One region of the Janthinobacterium sp. FW305-128 genome, then DNA from elsewhere that is predicted to be linked to it. Evidence: predicted binding sites of a transcription regulator. Region 1 holds the regulator's gene; each other region holds the start of a gene.

What was found. The regulator FNR, encoded in region 1, switches genes on or off when oxygen is low (the NO sensors DNR and NnrR bind a similar motif). The targets are predictions, from matches to a motif close to TTGATNNNNATCAA.
Region 2: a site for FNR is predicted at 1,952-1,965, ahead of IGS60_RS16005 (bacteriohemerythrin). Genes of this name have one in related genera too.
Region 3: a site for FNR is predicted at 3,214-3,227, ahead of IGS60_RS07070 (serine protein kinase). Genes of this name have one in related genera too.

What each region holds. Positions count from the first base shown of each region.
Region 1 is NZ_JACYMK010000004.1:369,758-374,494, reverse strand. Features, by position in the region: gene ccoP (cytochrome-c oxidase, cbb3-type subunit III) at 1-580, shown strand, start outside; gene ccoG (cytochrome c oxidase accessory protein CcoG) at 585-1,967, shown strand; gene IGS60_RS11575 (FixH family protein) at 2,114-2,638, shown strand; gene fnr (fumarate/nitrate reduction transcriptional regulator Fnr) at 2,765-3,523, opposite strand; gene IGS60_RS11565 (response regulator) at 3,763-4,737, shown strand, end outside.
Region 2 is NZ_JACYMK010000007.1:114,792-119,528, forward strand. Features, by position in the region: gene IGS60_RS15995 (TonB-dependent siderophore receptor) at 1-274, opposite strand, end outside; gene IGS60_RS16000 (hypothetical protein) at 610-1,470, shown strand; gene IGS60_RS16005 (bacteriohemerythrin) at 1,478-1,876, opposite strand; gene IGS60_RS16010 (hypothetical protein) at 2,176-2,331, opposite strand; gene IGS60_RS16015 (hypothetical protein) at 2,472-2,657, opposite strand; gene IGS60_RS16020 (sulfite reductase flavoprotein subunit alpha) at 2,788-4,737, opposite strand, start outside.
Region 3 is NZ_JACYMK010000002.1:486,753-491,489, forward strand. Features, by position in the region: gene IGS60_RS07055 (catalase) at 1-1,409, shown strand, start outside; gene IGS60_RS07060 (hypothetical protein) at 1,496-1,828, opposite strand; gene IGS60_RS07065 (S1 family peptidase) at 1,978-3,156, opposite strand; gene IGS60_RS07070 (serine protein kinase) at 3,398-4,737, shown strand, end outside.

The DNA of each region.
Region 1 (4,737 bases):
CCTGTTCAACAAGTACCTGAGCCAGGACTTGAAGACGGTGGCCGCCGATCCGCAGGCGCAAGCGATCGGCCAGCGTCTGTTCCTGACCTACTGCGCGCAATGCCACGGTTCGGATGCCCGCGGCAACAAGGGCTTCCCCAACCTGACGGACAAGGACTGGCTGTATGGCGGTGATCCCGACATCATCAAGACCACCATCATGCACGGCCGCAATGGGCAGATGCCGCCGATGGGCGCCGCGCTCGGTTCCGAAAAAGATGTCGAGAACGTGGCCCATTACGTGCTGAGTCTGTCCGGTTCCACGTCGGACCCCGTCAAGTCCGTGCTGGGCAAGGCCAAGTTCGGCGCCTGCATGGCCTGTCACGGCGCCGATGCGAAGGGCAACCAGATGCTCGGCGCGCCTAACCTGACGGACAAGATCTGGCTGTACGGCGGCAGCGCCGATACCATCATGGAAACCGTGCGCAAGGGTCGCAACAACACCATGCCGGCCTTCAGCGACTTCCTCGGCGAATCCAAGGTACACGTGCTGTCGGCGTATGTCTGGAGCCTGTCGAATCCCCAGACGCCCGTGAAATGATGTAATGGAACCTCAAGTCATCAAGATGTATGCGGCCCGCGAGCAAATCTACCCTCGCGAGGCCAAAGGACGCTACGCTACCTGGCGATGGGTATGCGTATGGCTTACCCAGCTCGCGTTCTACGGCTTGCCGTGGTTGACCTGGAATGGCAGGCAAGCCCTGCTGTTCGATTTGACCACGCGCAAGTTCTACATTTTCGGCGTCGTGCTGTGGCCCCAGGATTTCATCTATCTGGCGGCCCTGCTGATCATCTGTGCGTATTTGTTATTCCTCGTCACGGCCATTGCCGGGCGGGTGTGGTGCGGGTTTTCTTGCCCGCAAACGGTATACACGGAAATCTTCCTGTGGGTCGAACGCCGCATCGAGGGCACGCGCAGCGCGCGCATGGCCCTCGACAAGCAGGGCCCCTCCGTGCGCAAGGCGTTCAAGAAGACGGCCAAGCACCTGGTATGGGGCGCCATCGCCCTGTGGACGGGCTTTACCTTTGTCGGCTACTTCACGCCGATCAAGGAACTGGCGCGCGAAGTGACCACCCTCAATTTCGGTCCCTGGGAATGGTTCTGGGTCTTGTTCTACAGTCTGGCAACCTACGGCAACGCGGGCTGGCTGCGCGAGCAGGTGTGCAAATACATGTGCCCCTACGCGCGCTTCCAGAGCGCCATGTTCGACCAGGACACCCTGATCATCACCTACGATGCCAAGCGCGGCGAACCACGCGGCGCCATGAGCAAGAAGGCCGGCAACAACGACAAGCTGGGCGACTGCATCGATTGCACCCTGTGCGTGCAGGTGTGTCCGACCGGTATCGATATCCGCAACGGTCTGCAGTATGAATGCATCGGCTGCGCCGCCTGCGTCGATGCCTGCAATACGGTGATGGACAAGGTCGAGCGGCCGCGTGGCCTGATACGCTACAGCACCGACCATGCGATGGAAAACAACTTCAATTCGAAGCAGATCCGCCAGCGCGCCATGCGCCCGCGCGTGCTGATCTACACGTCCATCCTGGCCCTGATCATCATCGCCGTGTGTACGTCGCTGGCCCTGCGCACGCCCCTGAAAATGGACGTGATCCGCGACCGCGGTTCGATGGGACGCGAGGTGGAAGACGGCATGATCGAAAACGTCTATCGTCTGCAGATCATGAACACCTCGGAGCAAAGCCAGCATTTCAAAATCAGCGCTTCCGGCTTGCCGGGTCTGACCTTGCTGACGCGCGACGAAGTGACCTTGCAGCCGACGGAAACGCTGGGCTGGCCGATCCGCCTGCGCGTGCCGCACGGCGTCGGCGAGAAGGGCTCGAACAAGATTGCGATCGAATTGCACTCGCTGGACGACCCGTCGCTGCATGTGCGCGAAAGCGCGGTGTTCATCGTGCCGCGGTGATGTTGATTTGGGGTCGGCCCCTCCGGGTCCGACCCCGTTATTTCGCCGTAGGGGTATCATCAATCATGCGTTAGGGTCACTTGATTTTCAACCCGGAAGCAAAAGCTGGAGTCGGACCCAAAGGGTCCGCCCCCAAGGAGAACACAATGTCCGACAGTCTGAAACTGCAACCTCCCGTTGCCCCGTGGTACAAGCATCGCTGGCCATGGCTGCTGATGATCGGTCCCGGCCTGTCCGTGGTCGTCGGCAGCTTCATGGGCTATATCGCGTTTACGCAGCCCGACGCGCTGGTGGTGGGCGACTATTACAAGCAGGGCAAGGCGATCAACCAGGATTTGAAGCGCGACACGATCGCCAGCGACCTGGCCATGGACACGACCCTGTCGTATGACGTCGCTGCAGCGCGCCTGAGCGGCTCCGTGCACAGCTTCGGCAAGGCGTACCAGGGGCCTTTGCAGCTGCACCTGGCGCATGCGACCCTGCCGGAAAAGGATATCAAGCTGCTGGTGCAGCCCGATGCGGCCGGCAATTTTTCCGTGGCGCTGCCGATGCTCGAGCGCAGCCGCTGGCAAGTGCTGGTGGAAAACGACAAACGCGAGTGGCGCCTGTCCGGCATCTGGACCTGGCCCGTGCAACGCAGCATCGCGCTGCATGCGGATGAAGAGTTATAACGTACAGCGCCGGGAAAAAACCGTAGCGAGCGGCAGTGATTTGTGGCTGAGAAGCACAGCTGTGCTATAGCACAGCGAGCATCGCAGGCCGCAAAGCACGACGCGCAGTAGGTTTTGACGGTGCTGTTACTTGCAGACGTCGGTGCCGGCTGTAATGGCTTTCAGCTTGGCCGGCTGCAAGATCTCGATCTCGCGGTTGGAGACGCGCAGCCAGCCTTCCTTCTTGAATTTCGACAATAAACGGCTGACGCTTTCGATGGTCAGGCCCAAGTAGTTGCCGATTTCCTCGCGCGACATGCGCAACTGAAATTTGCTGGCCGAATAGCCGCGCGCTTCATAGCGCGACGCCAGGTTGACGATAAAGGCGGCAAAACGCTGCGTCGCCTGCATATTGCCCAGCAACAGCATGACACTTTGCTCGCGCGTGATTTCCTGGCTCATCATGCGGTGGAAATGGCGCAGCAGGGTCGGCATATTACCCAGCAATTGTTCCAGGCTGGAAAACGGGATTTCACACACTTCGCTGTCTTCCAGCGCCACCGCATTACAGTGGTGGCGGTCGGCGCTGATGGCGTCCATGCCCAGCAGTTCGCCCGCCATCTGGAAACCCGTCACCTGCTCTTCGCCGCCCGGATTGATCTGGTAGGTCTTGAAGTGGCCCAGACGGATCGCATACAGGTTCTGGAACGAGTCGCCGATGCGGAACAGCGAAGCGCCGCGCACGATCTTGCGGCGGCGGCCAATGATCTGGTCCAGTCTGTCCATGTCGCCCACGTCGAGGCCCATCGGCAGACACAATTGATGCATGCTGCAGGTCGAGCATCGCGCACGCAACGCTTCCACGGTCACTGTGGGCGAGGTTGGAGTGAGTAGCGCTTCAGTCATGTCGGTACCTTTTAGAAAATGCAACAACAAGTTTACTGCATACAGGGTTGCCGTGTGCCAATTTCACCGCAATTTCGCTGAATAAACTACGTTCCGACTTTAATTATATGGCAACATCGTCAAAAGCCCATGCGGAGAGGGCAATTTGCGTGGCGGCGCTTGCCAAGCTGGGGTATTGATAGGAAAATTCCTGACAGCATTATCTGCCGCCTGTGCCGCCCGGTACTGAAAAGGAAATCATGAAGCCTCTCGGCATCAAAGCAAAAGTCGCGCTGGCCACCAGCCTGACCTCGATCGCCATGATCGCGCTGGTCACCATGATCCAGGTGCAGCACATGCGCGACGATTTCACCAAGGTACTGTTGAGCCAGCAGTCGTCCCTGATCAGCCGCACCGCCGCCGAGCTCGACGACAAGCTGGGCATGCTGCTGCAGATCGTCACCCTGACGGCACGGCAGCAGCCGCCGGAACTGATCACCCAGCCCGCCCAACTGCGCGACTACTATTCGCGCCGCTCGATGCTGGTGCTGTTCGACGACGTGCTGGTGCTCGACGCGCACGGCGCCGTCGTGGCCGACATGCCGGAAGTGGCGGGGCGCGCCGGCATCAACGTCGCCGAGCGCGAGTATTTCCAGACCGTGCTGCGCACGCGCCAGCCCATGATCACCGAGCCGATGCTGGGCAAATCGAGCGGCATGCCCATCGTGCAGATGGTCGCGCCCGTGCTGGGCGCCGATGGCCAGGTGGCCGGCGTGGTGATCGGCGTGCTGCGCCTGTACAAGGATAACCTGCTGGGGAGGTTGCGCTCGGAAAAGATCGGCAAGAGCGGCTATTACTTCGTCCTCACGCGCGGCGCCGTGCCGCGCTATGTGCTGCATCCCGACACCAGCCGTTTGCTGCAGCCGCGCCTGCCGAACGCCAACCTGACGACCACCCGGCTGCTGAAGGACGATGGCGAAGGCACCATGGTCAGCACCAACAGCCGCGGCATCACGGCCGTCAACAGCTTCAAGCGCCTGAAATCCGTAAATTGGCTGCTGGCCGCCTCGCTGCCCCTCGACGACGCCTTCGAACCGTTCGACGGCGTGCTGTACCGGCTGGTGCTGTGGAGCATCCTCGCCTCGCTGCTGGCCGCAGCCGTGCTGGGCTGGGTCACCGTGCGCCTGCTCTCGCCGCTGGTGCGCCTGCGCGACACCCTGCAGGCGCTGCGCACC
Region 2 (4,737 bases), on a different contig from region 1:
TGACCGATTGCGGCGTCTCGCGCAGCGACAGGTCCATGCGCGTGGCGCTGCGCGCTTCGCCGGCCGTGTACGACTGCGTGCCTTCCGTCGTCGCGGTCGACTGGCCCAGCACGGTGACGGCGGGCATGGTCACGTCGGCCGCGGCGGCGGCGTCGGCGGCCTGTGCCGGCAGGGCCACGCCGGCGGCAAGACTGAGCAGGCTGATGTGTAATACACGGGGGAGGGCGCGCAAGGCGGGCTGGCGCGAAGATGAGAAGGCTGTCGTTGATTGCATTATTTTCCTGGATATTTTTAGTCGTGAGTGTTCCTATCTCGTCTGGCGAGCTGCGCAGTAGCTGGGGGATGGCGTAACGCTGGCCCGTGGTCTGGCTTGGATAGCAGTTCCACCGCAAGGCCCGGCGCGGACGGGCAGTGGAAAAGAAAGGCGCGCGATTCCTGTCACTTTTGTAAATAGGAATCATTATCAATATAGGTGATATTTGCCAAATAATCAAGCGTGTGCACCAAAGGAGTGCAGGCGGGAGTGCAGGCAGACCCGGGGCGGCGCATCGGCTTGCCTTCTGCGATAATGCAGGCGCTGACAAATATTTTCCTTAATGAAAGAAATGCATGCGTACATGGATCGCTTGTGCCGGATGGTTGTGTGTCGTTTCGCTGGGTCAGGCCCAGGAACACGCGCCGCCGCCGGCTGCTCCCGCGCCGCTGCAGAGCGCCAGCGTGCCGCCCGCCGCCGATGCCGTTGCGCCACCGCTTGCGCCGGCCACATCCGCGGCATCAGCACCCAAGGCAACGGCGCCAGCAGAGGAAGCCTTGCCACCGCAAACGGTGACGATCACGGCCACCAGCGATGCCAAGGCGCCGCACGTGCGATTCACGGCATACCGTGAAAGTTATCTGACGGCCAGGAAAGTGTGGCAAGTGTCGAGCGGCAGCGTGGTCATGGCCCTGCGCCTGATTCCCGCCAAGCTGAGCGCCACCATCGACGATGTGCGCGTGGCCTTGCAAGGCAATGGCGCCCCCATGCCGATCAAGGTGTCGGCCGGCGGCGTGTTTGTCGTGCCGCTCAACGATGATATCGCCGCGCAGGACGGCACGTTTTTGGTGAACAAGGGCAGGGGCGAGCTGACGGCCAATATCGTGCTGCAGCCGTCCGTGGCGCGCGATGCGTGGAACGTCACGCGCGTGGGGCAGGTCTTGCGCGACGCCCGGCGCGCCGTGCGGGCCATCACGCCGTGGTACAAGCGGCCGTTCGCCAGCGACGTGCAATCGCTGGCCTTTTGCGCGGCCGAGCGGGGCAGCGCCTTGCAATTGATGGATGGAGAACAGCTGATCGCGACGCTGCCCATGAACGAGCCAGCCGTCAACGACATCAACCAGCCCGTGTTTTGCAAGATTTTCGACGGCGAAGACAAATACCCGGGACACTACCGCGTGGTCATGCCCGAGCAGGCGACGGTGCTGTTGCTGTAATTAACTGCTAGTTAGGCTGGCGCTGCACTAGTTCCAGCGCCGCCGCCAGGGCCAGGTCCATGGTGGCCTGGTGGAAGATCAGCCACTGCGGCAACAGCGACAGCGCATGGCGGCCCTGTTCCAGGTCGCCTTCATCGACGGCGGCCCAGGCATGGTGCAAGCCGCTGAGCACGCGCGCATGCTGTTCGCGGTGGTTGGCCAGCGAGGGAAAGCCGATTTGTTCCATCAAATCCTCTTCCTCTCGGAAATCGCGTTCGACGGCCGCGATCAGCTCGCGGAACGCCACGCTGAAATGCTGGTCGCTCAACTGCCCCAGCCGCGCCAGCTCCTGAAACAGCGCCTCGTGCGCCTCGTCGATGGCGGGAACGCCCAGCGCCATCTCATCCTTCCAATGCGATTTACCCATGCCGATGCCCCCGGTTAAGTCCGTCGCGGCGCGAAGCGGACTGTTCCAGTGTGGACGCAGCGAAGGGCGAAATCCATGATCTGGATCAAAAGTATGGTGAAGAGGGGAAGAGGAAAGCAAGACAAAGACAAATGGACGAAGGGAACAATTCCCCACTCGCAATAAAGCGGTCTTAACGATGCGCCGTGTTACCGAGCGCCGCTGAAAAACGCCGCTGGCAAGGCGTCTTTGACGCAGACAGTACGCTAGTACGGCAAGTCAAAGCAACGCAGCCAGCGACGTTTTCTCAGCCGCGCGTCTTATTGCCGAGGCCAGCGGGCCCACAGAGCTTGCGCATCGACATTCGGCACCTGCAACTGCTGTCCGGCCGACGTCTGCATCGCATCCCTCAGCACGAGGGGCACGAGCATCAGGGCCGACAAGGCAAGGCAGAGCAGCACTTTGAGCGTCAACATGGTCGTCTCCCGGTGTCCCGGCGGCGGCGCGGGGATGCGGCGCCTGCCGGTCACGTCCTATGTACTACCATGCTTGCAGTTTAGTTCATCTGATTGAAACTTCAACTAGTTGCTGTGATGCACTGCACCAGTGACGCCTCTTATTTGGCCTTGCGGCTGCGCCGCGGCTTGCCTGCGGCGGGCAGGAAAGAGTCGAACCACACTTGCGTCAATTGCCGCGTATTTTTCGCCGCTTCGCGCTTGACGGCGGCCGTGGCGTGGCCGCGCGCCGTGTTGGCGACGCGGTTGGCGGCGCTCAGGTACATGCTCATCCAGGGGTTTTTCATGGCTAGCCTCGCAAACAGTGGGTGGGGGCGGCGCGGATATGCCGCCATGCCGCTACTGTAGTCCGATGGCCGGCGCTGACCGTGCGGCGGCCCACATAGCCGGGCGGCGCTGGCAATGTGCTGAGGCAGATCAATACACGTCGCGGCGGTAGCGCCCGGCCGCCAGCAGGGCGTCGAGACCGTCCTGTCCCAGCACTTCTTGCAGTACAGCATCGATTCCCGCCGCCATGCCTTGCAGGCTGCCGCACACGTAGACGATGGCGCCTTGCGCCAGCCAATCGCGCAGCTCGCCGACGTTGGCGCGCAGGCGGTCCTGCACGTATTCGCGTTTGCCGCCCTCGTTGCCGTCGCGCGAAAAGACACGGTCCAGGCGCGCCAGGTGGCCAGCGTCCAGCCAGCCTTGCAACTCTGCGCCGCAGACGCTGTCAACAGCTTGCTGGCGCTCGCCGAACAGTAGCCAGTTACGGGCCAGCCCCGCCCGCTGGCGCGCGCGCAGGTGCGACCGCAGGCCTGCCAGGCCGGAACCATTGCCGATATAAATGCAGGGCACGTCGACCAGGGCGGGCGCGAAGGCGGGATTGGCTTGCAGGCGCAGGCGGATGGGGCTGCCTGTCGGGGCGAAGCGCGTGAGCCAGCCGGAACAGAGACCGTACCCGTCGTTTGTGCCGCCCGCGTGGCGCTCCTGGCGCACCAGCAATTGCAGTTCGCCATCGGATGGCAGCGAAGCGAGCGAATAGCTGCGCGGCGCATGCTGGGCACTTTGCGCGTCGCCCTCGCTGCCATCCGCGTTGCAGGCGATGATTTCCGCCAGCGCGCCCGCTTCCCAGTCAGCATCGGCGGGGCCCGTCAAGGTGATTTCATGCAGTTCGCCGCCCAGGCTGCCCGGGTTCAGCAGCACGCGGCGCGTCAGGCGCCATTCGGCGTACGACGCTTCTTCCTGTACGCCGATGGCGTCGATGGCGCTGCCGCTACAGCTGGCCAGCGCTTGCGACCAGGCGGCCAGGGCGGCGGGGTCATGCTTGTCCACTTCGATCAGCGGGAACATGGGCGTGGCGCCCAGTGCTTGCAATTGTTGCGCCAGCGCATGGCCAAAGCCGCAGAAGGCGCCGTAATGGCGGTCGCCCAGGGCCAGCATGCCGAATTCCAGGCCCGCCAGCGGCGTGCCCGCCGTTTGTTGCAGCAGGCGCGCGAAGCGGCGCGTGCGGTCCGGCGCCTCGCCTTCGCCAAAGGTGCTGGCGACGATCAGGGCCCGTTCGTACTGGCGCAATTGCGCGGGATCGAAACGGTCCAGCGACTGCACGTCGACGGCCACGCCGGCCTGCTGCAAGGCGCGCGCGCTTTCCAGGGCCAGGCGCTCGGCCTGTCCCGACTGGCTGGCGTAGGCCACCAGGGTCGGTAAACCTGTGTCCGTCTTGCCCGGCGCGCCGGCGCCCAGCAGCGCGCGCTGCGCTTGCACAGCCCGCTTGGCCTTGCGGCGGCCCAGGTACAGCATCCAGCCCGTGATGGCGAACAGGGGCAGGCCCAGGCTGGCCAGGGTGACGATGATGCGGCCGGGCAAGCCGAAATACGTGCCCATGTGCAGCGGATAAATGATGTTGACGAGGCGCTGCCCCAGCGCCTGCTGGCTGTACGGTTCGTTTTCCGTGACCGTGCCGTCGGCCGGCGCAATACTCATGCGGCTGCGCGCCCGTTCGTGCGGCGCATCGCCGGCCAGCCACGTGAATTGCACGGCTTCGCCGGGGCGCACGGGCAGACGCACCGTGGCCAGGGTCCAGCCGGGGGCATGCTGCTGGAAAACGCTCCAGGCCAGGCCGATGTCGGCGACAGGCGATGGCTCCTGCGGCACCCCTTTCTTGCCGGGCGCCTGCGCCGTGCGCGGGGGCTTGCCGGCCCAGGCGTCGATATTGTCGCGCACCACATCATAGCTCCAGTAGATGCCCGTCAGGGTCAGCGCCACATAGACGACCAGGCACCAGGTGCCGGCCACGGCGTGCAGATTCCACAAAAAGGAGCGGCCTTTTAATGCAGGGTCGAAGGTCAGCCAGGTGCGCCAGTCCAGCGGACGGCGGGGCCAGCGCAG
Region 3 (4,737 bases), on a different contig from region 1:
CGCCTGTCGTCGACAACCAGAACATCCAGACGGCCGGCCCACGCGGCCCCGCCCTGTTGCAAGATGTCTGGTTCCTGGAAAAGCTGGCCCACTTCGACCGTGAAGTGATTCCCGAGCGCCGCATGCATGCCAAGGGATCGGGCGCGCACGGCACGTTTACCGTCACGCACGACATCACGCGCTACACGCGGGCCAAGATTTTTGGCGCAGTGGGCAAGCAAACGCCGATGTTTGCGCGCTTTTCCACGGTGGCCGGCGAACGGGGTGCGGCCGATGCGGAACGCGATATCCGCGGCTTCGCCCTGAAGTTTTATACGGAAGAAGGTAACTGGGACCTGGTCGGCAACAACACGCCCGTGTTTTTCATGCGCGACCCATTGAAATTTCCCGATCTGAACCACGCCATCAAGCGCGACCCGCGCACGGGCTTGCGCAGCGCTAACAGCAACTGGGATTTCTGGACTTCGCTGCCCGAAGCGCTGCATCAGGTGACGGTGGTGATGAGCGACCGTGGCTTGCCGCGCAGTTTCCGCCACATGCATGGCTTCGGCAGCCATACCTTCAGCTTCCTGAATGCGCAAAACGAGCGATTCTGGGTCAAGTTCACCTTTAAAACCCAGCAAGGCATACAAAACCTGACCGACGCGCAAGCCGAGGAACTGGTCGGCAAGGACCGCGAAAGCTCGCACCGCGACCTGTATGAAAGCATCGAAAACAAGGATTTCCCGCGCTGGACCCTGTACGTGCAGATCATGCCGGAGAAAGAGGCAGGCACGTATCACCTGAACCCGTTCGACCTGTCGAAAGTGTGGCCGCACGGCGACTATCCGCTGATCGAAGTGGGTGTGCTGGAACTGAACCGCAATGCCGACAACCATTTTGCCGAAGTGGAACAGGCGGCCTTCAACCCGGCCAACGTGGTGCCCGGCATCAGCTTTTCGCCGGACAAGATGCTGCAAGGCCGGCTGTTCTCGTATGGCGACGCGCAGCGCTACCGCCTCGGCGTCAACCATAGCCATATCCCCGTCAATGCGCCGAAATGCCCGTTCCACAGCTACCACCGCGACGGCCAGATGCGCGTCGACGGCAACCAGGGAGGAACGTTGGGCTATGAGCCGAACAGCGAGCAGGAATGGGCCGAGCAGCCGGACTTCCGCGAACCGCCATTGAGCATCGAGGGCGCGGCCGACCACTGGAACCACAGGGTCGACGAGGATTACTATTCGCAGCCGCGCGCCCTGTTCCGCCTGATGACGGCGGCGCAGCAGCAAGCCTTGTTCGACAACACGGCGCGCGCCATCTCGGGCGCCTCGGAGCAAGTCAAGCAACGCCACATCGGCAATTGCACGCTGTGCGACCCCGCCTATGGCGCGGGCGTGGCCGAAGCGATCAGCCGCCTGAGCAAGTAGGGCCGGCTGAAAGGAACCCGGAAGGCCTGGCAACAGGCCTTCCGCCGCAACGATCCGCGGCCAGGCGGCCAGACCTGCCTGCCTGCCTACCAGCGCTGGATATCGATCTGGCCAGTGATGCTCGTTTCCACCGGATAGCCCTCGACCTGCGACGGCACGCGCCGCTTGACGGACGAGTCGCGCAAATACACGACGAGCGCGTCCTTGCCCACGGCCGTGTGTCCCACGCTGACGCCTTCCACGCCGTCGATGGCCATCAGCGCCCGCTCGTTGCGCCGCTTTGCCGCTTCCAATCGGCCGTGGGGCGCGGCCGGGGTGTACTGCCCCATGCCCTGTCCAGGAATTTCATCCGGTAAGTACGGCATGGCAGCGTCTTCGAAGACGGCATATGGCGATGGTACGAATTTACTGTTTGACATGACAACCCTCCTGAGGCATTCCATGATACACCCGGCCATCCGGCGCTGCAGCGCCGTTCGCCGGGCACAACCATGCATGGCTGCGGCCTCTCATACAATCATCATCGTGCAAAAAGCAGCGTTATGCAAGGCGGCACCTGGCAGCGTGCTCAGGTGTACAAATTGATGTCGAGCGCCGCCACCACGCGCCGCATCTGGTTGGCAAACGTGATGTTGTTGCCGCCCGCAAACAGCAGGCCGACGGGATTGCGCTGCTGGTTCCAGGTCCAGATGGACGAACCCGAATCGCCGCCCGCGCTGAACGCCCCGCTCACGCCCGTGATGGCGATCTGGTCCTGGAACAGCGCGATCCTGCCGCCGCCGTAATTGACGTTGATGGTGGCGCCCAGGCCCGTGATGCGGCCCTGCGTCAATTGCGTCGTGCGGCCGGACTTGCCGACCATCATGCCCAACGCGGGGGCCACCAGCGCATTGCTGATACGGAAGTAGGCGGGCACGCCGCCGCTCAGGTAGACCAGTTCGGGCCGCACGCGGTCAGGCCAGGCCCAGCCGGTGGCGCAATCGACGTAATTGACGCCGCCGCTGAAATTGATGGGCACGAAACGCTCGAGCACGGCCACCTGGTCTTGCGGACAACGTCCCCCGTCGATGGGACCAGGCTGCACGATGCAATCGTTGAACACGCCACCGTTGGAATTGGCCAGCACGTGATTATTGCTCAGGATCATCAAGCGGCCGCTGCGCGGCGCGCTGCGCCCCACGGCCAGGCAGCCGATGGTGCCGGCCGTGATGCGGAAATGCCCGACCGACACGCCGCCCGGCGCCGGGCGCAAGCGGAAACGGTGCGGTTGCGCATCGATCACGCCCGTGACGACGATGTTGACGGGCACCTTGTCGCTGGCCACGGCGCGCACGCCCATGGCCCCCACGATGGCGGCCTTGGCGCGGTCGACGGAGGTGGGTTCGGCCACGTACAGGGTCAGGGCCGGCAAGCCCGGCTCGCCGGACGAGCTGTCGCTGGCGCCCTCGCCCAGGCCGATGGACACGCCCTGGATATTGCCGCCGTCGCTGAAGGCATCGGCCGCGCGCACGCCGCCCGCCTGCGAAATGCTTTGGCGCATGCCGTCTTCGATGCTGCGCTTGATTTCCAGCAATTCCATGCTGACGCCGCTCAGGGCGTCGGGTACCTCCGAGACGGACGCGCTCTCGATCGTATGGTCGTCTTCGCCGGGGGCGGCAAACTGGCCGACGGCCTCTTCATCGTCCGCGCTTTGTCCCCTGCCGCTGCCGCCAGGCGGGGCGCTGAAACCATTCTCGTTACCTATCATTATGTTCTCCTCGTGGGTCGTCGCAAGACCAGTGTGGACGTGCCGCGCAGGCCAGTATTGATCTGGATTGAACCGCGCTGACGCATGGCTGCCTTGTCTCAATGGGCGCAGCGAGGATAAAAATAGTTCCCTCGTCAAGGTTGAGCGAGATCAGTCGTGCGGGCAGAGGCAGCGTCGTATACTTGACTGGCAGGCTGGAACTGGGCCTGCACACGGCAGCAACGGTATGGATGGGGAAATAATGACGATTCCTGGTAGGCCACACCAATCCGATGACGACGTGCCTGCGGGCGAGCAAGGCCAGCATGCGGGTTTTGTGCACGGCATGGCGGCCTGGGCGGAAAAACACCGCATCAGTCCGTGGCGTGGCAGTTTTGCCGACTTCATCGAGCAAATCCTGCCCGGCCGCGCGGGCCTGCTGACGCGCAGCGCGCACCAGTATCTGTGGGACATGATGCGCTGGAACGGCCAGACCGACGACAGCGGGCGCTTCCGCTGCCGCCTGTTCGACGACGAGCTGTTCGGCATCGACGAGGCGATCGACCGGGTCGCCGCCTACTTCAAGGCCGCCGCCGCCGGCTCCGAAGTGGGCCGGCGCATGCTGTTGCTGCTGGGCCCGCCATCGGGCGGCAAGTCCACCATGGTGATCCTGCTCAAGCGGGGGCTGGAAGAATACAGCCACAGCAGTGAAGGCGCGCTATATGGCATCGCCGGCTGTCCCGTGCACGAATCGCCGCTGCATCTGGTGCCGCACAGCATGCGCGCCGACTTTCGCGCCAGCTATGATGCCGAACTGCACGGCGAACTGTGTCCCCATTGCCGCGCCCGCCTGGAAGAACAGTACGGCGGCGACTTCCTGCGCATGCCCGTCGAACGCATCCACCTGTCCGAGGCGGGCCGCTGCGGCATCGGCACATATGCACCGCACGATCCCACCACGGCCGACCTGGCCGACCTCGTGGGTTCCGTCGACCTGTCGAAAGTGGCGCAGTACGGCGACGAAGGCGATCCGCGCGCCTGGTCCTGGTCGGGCGCCGTGTATGCGGCCAGCCGCGGCATGCTGGAAATGATCGAAATCCTCAAGGTCAAGCGCGAATTTCTCTACCTGCTGCTGACCCTGACGCAGGAAAAGAATGTCAAGGTATCGCGCTTCCCCTTGATTTACCTCGATGAAACCATCGTCGCGCACACGAATCTGGCGGAATTTCGCAAGTTCATGCAAGAAAGCGAAAACGAGGCCCTGCTCGACCGCATGGTCATCGTGCAAGTGCCGTACACGCTCAATTACCGCGAAGAAGCGCGCATTTACCGCAAGTTGATCCAGGCGGCAGCGCCCGCCTTCCGCGACGTGCACCTCGATCCGCACGTGCTGCATGCGGCGGCCGTGTTCGCCATCCTGAGCCGCTTGCCCGAGGGCGACGACAAGGAAGCGGAACTGGTCAAGAAACTGCGCGTGTACGCCGACGAAGACGTCGACGACTTGCAGCATGCCGACATCCGCCGCCTGCGCGAACGCGACAAGGCGCCCGACGAAGGCTTGGCGGGCGTGTCGCCCCGTTTCGTCATCAATGCCCTGTCGCA